2 linked regions of the Flavivirga spongiicola genome follow. The protein of the gene in region 1 interacts with the protein of each later gene in a pairwise test. Links are inferred from orthologs where the notes say so. Each region holds a gene or a part of one and is shown on either strand. Other genes may lie near its edges.

Region 1 (3,379 bases):
ACTTCTTTTAATATAAAAGCTTTACAAGGCTTTGTTTGATATTTTTTACCATCAAAACCAATTTTTACTCCTGCTTTTAATAAATGAATTGCTTCTACAGAAATAGTTCCATCTACCTGTGCATAATATTCCTTTTCAACTTTTCGACTATTAACAAAATCACTCATTTTACCATCTGTAGTAAGTAATAATAAACCTTCAGATTTCTCATCTAATCTACCTATAGCCATAATCCCCTTAGGAAAATCATGAAGAGTTCCTAAAAATTTCTTCGATTGTTGTTTTGAATCATGGCTTTTAAACTGGCTTAAATAACCATATGGTTTATAGATCACAAAATGGTGATGCTCGCTTTTAGATACTTCCATTTAAAATACTATGAACGAGTTCTTTTGTTGGTTTTTGTCCATTTACTTTGGTTCTAACGGCATCAAAGGTCACTTTAAAATCGCATCCAGATTTGTAATTGCTACATCCATATGCAGTACGACCTTTTATAACGATTCCCTTTTTGCATTTCGGACAGCTCAATTCGTCTAACTTCGCCTTCTTAGAAGTTTTTTTGGGCTCTAATTTCAAATTAAATGCCTCATCAAAACGAAGCAAGCCTTCCAACGTACCAGAATCAGTTTTAAAACCCTTTAAATTAACTGTGGATCCTTTTTGAAGCAACCTGATATATTGTTTTTCAGAAATTTTCTTATTAGCATAGCTAAAAGGCATTACAAAATTACAGCCCGCTTTGTAACCACTACATCCATAAGCTGTTTTTCCTTTTAAAATAAGACCTTGCTTGCATTTTGGGCATGTTTCTGCTGTAATACCAGCTGCTGCTTTTTTAACCGCTTTAGCTTTACGATTTTTTACAGTCACAGCATGAGATATATTGGCACGTTTGGTTTCACTTCTCACCTCATACACTAAAGCATCCACCATACGTTTCATGTTTTTTATAAACGCCCCGGCACTAAACGCTCCCTTTTCAATGTCTTTGAGTTGTTTTTCCCAAGAACCTGTAAGCTCTGCAGATTTTAATAAATCGTTTTGGATTGTGTCAATAAGTTGTATGCCCGTAACCGTAGGCAGTACTTGTTTCTTATTACGTTTTATATATTTTCTTTTAAAAAGTGTTTCAATAATGTTGGCACGCGTAGACGGTCTTCCTATACCATTTTCTTTCATCAACTCACGCATATCCTCATCATCTACTTGTTTTCCCGCTGTTTCCATAGCGCGTAATAAAGAAGCCTCCGTAAATTGCTTAGGTGGTTTAGTTTCCTTTTCTAAAAATGAAGGTTCATGAGGTCCTTTCTCTCCTTTTTCAAAAGTTGGTAAAATACCAGATTCTTTTTCTTTTGCATTCGCATTTTCAAAAATAATGCGCCACCCCTTCTCTAAAATCTCTTTCCCTGTAGTTTTAAAAGACACATCTGAAGCCTTACCAATCACAGTAGTATTAGACACCAAACAATCGTCATAAAAAACGGCTATAAAACGCTTTACAATAATATCGTAAACCTGTTGTTGATTATATTGTAAATTAATCTGAATGCCCGTTGGAATAATAGCATGGTGATCGGTTACTTTTTTATCATTGAAAACTTTGGTCGACTTTCTTATTTTCTTTCCTAAAATTGGCTGTGTTAACTTTGAATAATTTGTCAACTTTTGAAGAATCCCAGATACCTTAGGGTATATATCGTTTGGTAAAAAAGTAGTATCTACTCTAGGATAAGTAACCACCTTTTGCTCATATAATTTCTGAACAATCTTAAGTGTTTCATCTGCCGAAAATCCAAATTTAGTATTACAATATACTTGCAACCCTGTTAAGTCAAAGAGCTTTGGCGCATATTCTTTACCTTTTTTCTTTGTAATAGATTCAATTTCAAAATCACTTTCCTTAACTTTATTAGCCAATGCTTCGCCATCTTCTTTTTTTAAAAAGCGTCCATCTTCATAACTAAACAAGGTTTCCCGATATAAAGTTTGTAATTCCCAATATGGTTGGGGCTTAAAATTTTCAATGGCTTTAAACCTGCTAACAACCATTGCTAAAGTTGGTGTTTGTACACGACCAACCGATAATACTTGTTTATAACCACCATGTTTTACAGTGTATAATCTGGTGGCATTCATTCCAAGTAGCCAGTCGCCAATAGCTCTGGAAAAACCTGCATAGTATAAATTATCGTAATCTGAAGCTGGTTTTAAGTTTTCAAATCCTTCTTTAATAGCTTCTGCAGTTAATGAGGAAATCCATAAGCGTTTTACTTCCCCCTTGTAATTGGCTTCATTCATCACCCAACGCTGAATCAATTCTCCTTCTTGGCCAGCATCTCCACAGTTTATAACAACATCTGCCTTATCAAATAAACTTTTTACAATCTTAAATTGCTTTTGTATTCCTGAATTAGAAACCACTTTTGTTTCAAATTTTTCAGGCAACATAGGGAGGTTATTTAAATCCCAGCTTTTCCAATACGGTTTATAATCGTTAGGCTCTTTTAAAGTACATAAATGCCCAAAGGTATAAGTGATTGCATAACCATTACCTTCGTAATAGCCATCACGTTTGGTACTAGCTCCTAAAATAGAAGCAATCTCACGTGCTACACTTGGTTTTTCGGCAATACAAACTTTCATTAATTTTCGATTATCTTTTTACAAAAAACACCATTTCTATCATAAAATATGACATATAATTCGTTTATTTTTCACTATTTCTTCATTATAAAAATTAATCGTAGCTATGGCTATGATTGATACCCAGTCAAGCTGAGCACATGTTTTTATGCTTTGAACTAGCAAAAACTATTTCAAATTATTTATATCTTATTTTATAACAGAACTGGTATAAGAAGACGCAAAATAGGAATTTTGATATTGATTTTGAAAAGGAATTGTTAGGAGTTATTAACGACAAATAATAAACCTACAATTCATTTTTTAACAAAATTAAAGATTAAACCTTCATTTTTTTTATTTAAATTCGTACCAAATTTAATGAAAAAGCCCCTTTTCAAAAATGATTAAACTCCCCTATGTTATAATATTACTATGTTTTAGTGTATATTATAGTTTCGGTCAAGTAGGTATCGGAACAACTGCTCCATCTATTTTAGATGTTACATCTATAACTCAAGGATTCTTAGCTCCCAGAATGACGCAAAACCAAAGAGATATAATTGATTGGTATTATCCGTGTTATTCAATAGGTCACAATAACAATTGGTACGGAGATATACCTGTTGAAAATTCAACAACAGATCGCGCACAATTATTTATTAGACAACAGATCTCAAACGACTTAAACAACTAAAAAGCAACACAATAGCTCTTAAAATATTTAAAATAAAATTTAAAAACATCAAATAAT
Region 2 (3,242 bases), on another replicon or contig:
AAATAACGGTAATAAGGCGATGGCACCACCAAATAAAACAGCCACCATATCTAAAGTCATAGCACCTAAAATGGCTTTTGTTTTAAATACAAATTCAACTCCTTCTTTTAAACTCTGTGCTACAGATTCACCAATTTTTGGATTTAAAATAGGCTTCCGCTTTATCTGTAATAAGATAATTAAGGATAGCAAAACTAATCCGAAAATAATGCAAAGCGACCAATGCACACCTATCCATCCAATAAAAAGCCCTCCAAATGCAGGACCCAAAACACCTGCCATTTGCCATGTAGAACTATTCCAGGTAGCAGCATTAGGGTAAACCTTTTTAGGAACAATCAATGCGACTAAAGAAAAAATGGTCGGCCCGAAAAAAGAACGTAAAAAGCCTCCAAAAAATACTAGGCCATAAATAGAGTAAAGTATTGTTCTTGTTGCCCAATCCTTAACAATGATATCCCAGGTTAATAAAAACAAACCTAAACTAATCAATGAAAAAGCAGCTATACATAAAGCTAAAAGATTTCGTTTTTCTTTCTGATCTACAATATGACCTGCAAATAAAGCCATAGTAAACGCTGGAATTATTTCCATAAGACCAATGATTCCAAGAGAAAGAGGATCTTTAGTGATGGTATAAACCTGCCATTCAATAATAATAAATTGCATAGACCACCCAAACACCAATATAAAACGAACCAATAAAAAGATATTGAATTCTTTGATTCGTAAGGCTGCATACGGGTCTTTTTTCGCCATAAATTATGCTTTAATATCTTTTAATTTAAGTTGCAACGATACGTTTCCGTTCCATTCATTTTCATCAATAGAATAGACTGCTCTAAATGGTTTTCCGTTAGAAATTAAATCCAATTTATGTCCCATACTAAAACCAATACAGACCATGTTATTTGCCTCAGGTTGTGCAGCTGTTAATCGTAAATGTGTTTTATCTGCTCCCACACACTTACCATAACCTGTATCTGTTAAATTTTCAGTCATAAAAATGGGTGCCATATTATTCGGACCAAAAGGAGCAAACTGTTTTAGAACTCTATAAAACTTTGGTGTAATATCCTTTAAATCTATTTGAGCATCTATCTTAATTTCTGGCGTTAACAGGTTTTTATCGATGGTTTTAGCAACCTCTTCTTCAAATGCTTGCTTAAAAGCTTCGTATTGGGCTTCTTTAAGTGTTAACCCCGCTGCATATTTATGGCCTCCAAATTGTTCAATATAATCGGTACACGCCTCCAAAGCACGATAAACATCAAACCCTCTAACCGATCGTGCCGAGGCTGCTAGTTTATCACCACTTTTTGTAAATACCAAGGTTGGTCTATAATAAGTTTCTGTTAATCTAGAAGCCACAATACCAATAACACCTTTATGCCAAGTTTCATTGTAAACAACAGTAGTAAAACGTTCCTGTTCTTTCTGTTCTTCAATTTGTTGTAAAGCTTCTTCTGTAATTCGTTTATCAGTTTCACGTCTGTCGAGGTTATATTCGTTAATTTCGGAAGCGTATTTTTTTGCTAAATTTTCTTCTGTTTCAGTTAATAAAGCCACTGCGTAATTACCATGTTTCATACGTCCTGCAGCATTAATTCTGGGGGCTACTATAAATACAACATCAGTAATGGTGAGTTCTGTCTTTTCAACCTGATCTAAAATGGCTTTAATCCCTGGTCTTGGATTCGCGTTAATTACTTGAAGTCCAAAGTAGGCTAATACTCTGTTTTCTCCAGTAATAGGAACAATATCTGCGCCAATAGCTGTGGCCACCAAATCTAAATATTCTATTAGATCTTCAACCGTTTTGTTTTCTTTTGATGCTAGTGCCTGTATTAATTTAAACCCAACACCACAACCGCATAATTCTTTATATGGGTATTCGCAATCCTTCCGTTTAGGGTCTAAAACAGCAGCTGCATTCGGAATTTCATCTGCAGGTCTGTGATGATCACAAATAATAAAATCGATACCAAGCTCTTTAGCATAAGTTACTTTATCAACAGACTTTATACCACAATCTAACGCTATGATAAGCGAGAAATCATTTTCTAAAGCAAAGTTGATCCCCTTATACGATATACCATACCCTTCGTCATAACGGTTGGGAATGTAAGTATGTACAAGCTCATACTTAGATTTTAAATAGGTAGACATTAATGCGACTGCAGTTGTTCCATCGACATCATAATCGCCATAAACCAAAATATTTTCTTTGTTGGCCATTGCTTTTTCAATACGGGCAACGGCCTTATCCATATCTCTCATTAAGAATGGATCATGTAAGTCACCTAAACGGGGTCTGAAAAACGTTTTAGCATCTTCGTAAGTTTCAATCCCCCGATGTAATAACAATGTTGCTAAGATTGAATCTACCTGAAGCGCTTCCTGTAAAGCCTTGATTTTTTCTGATTCCAGTTTTGGTTTTAATGTCCAGCGCATGTATTATTCCTTTAAACGAATACGATTTTTATACATTTCTTCTTCATCGACAAATACCTTAACATAATACCTTTTTTTAGGCAAATAAGACAGGTCAAAACTAAGAGCCCCTCGGCTAAAATTGGCATAAGAATGCGTTTCCAATACGTGGGCTTCATCTTCTTGATCTACAATAAGGACTTTTACATTTGCAGGTTTATTTGAAAAGTAATCTAATGTAAAAGGTCCATTTGTTCTTGCTGGAAAAGCAGCTATTGATGGCATATTATCCAACTCATAAGGCATATCTGTTCTTACCGAAAAATGATAGTTAATACTGCTACCAAAATCTGACTTAAATTGCTTTATGGCGTTTCCTAAAGAATCTAATAGTTTTACTTCACCACGACCATCTTTTACCTTATACCAAAACTCTAGGCCATCACCTTTAGTATCATTAAACGTAAAATTATAATTTCCTTTTTTTAGCTTAATAGTATCTTGATAAACAGTATTAGGCTTCATATTTAAACTATCTTTTTTTAAAAAGACATGTCCAAAACTGTCTTGAATGCTATACGTATTTTGACCGGGTTTATTATTGGTTTTATAATATACTATAATACTTTCTGGCAAAATATTAGGACGCTTATAACCCGATTGTTGCTTATTATCCGATATAAAAGCATCTTTTTTTCCATTTGGTTTTAATAATTCAACATGGAAATTTGCAGATTCTTTTTTGCTAAATACCTCTGTAGGAAGTGTAATAATTGCAGATTCTCCAAAAGAAATATGACCCGTCCATT

The links.
Region 2: the proteins of Q4Q47_RS22685 (region 1) and recJ interact in binary tests that used the Escherichia coli proteins (3 or more experiments, as listed by UniProt). The link is inferred for Flavivirga spongiicola from one-to-one orthologs.

Annotation. Positions count from the first base shown.
Region 1 is NZ_JAUOEO010000002.1:633,537-636,915, reverse strand. Bases 1-3,042 are described here. They hold Q4Q47_RS22685 (type IA DNA topoisomerase), read right to left. Parts: upstream 2,647-3,042; coding sequence 355-2,646; downstream 1-354. Other genes in these bases: Q4Q47_RS22680 (hypothetical protein), read left to right, coding at 3,029-3,042; Q4Q47_RS22690 (pseudouridine synthase), read right to left, coding at 1-368. Outside these bases: more of Q4Q47_RS22680, read left to right, coding at 3,043-3,322.
Region 2 is NZ_JAUOEO010000001.1:2,276,134-2,279,375, reverse strand. The notes cover bases 109-3,013. They hold recJ (single-stranded-DNA-specific exonuclease RecJ), read right to left. Parts: upstream 2,455-3,013; coding sequence 763-2,454; downstream 109-762. Other genes in these bases: Q4Q47_RS09110 (peptide-N-glycosidase F-related protein), read right to left, coding at 2,458-3,013; Q4Q47_RS09120 (MFS transporter), read right to left, coding at 109-759. Also shown: more of Q4Q47_RS09120, read right to left, coding at 1-108; more of Q4Q47_RS09110, read right to left, coding at 3,014-3,242. UniProt on the Escherichia coli protein: Single-stranded-DNA-specific exonuclease.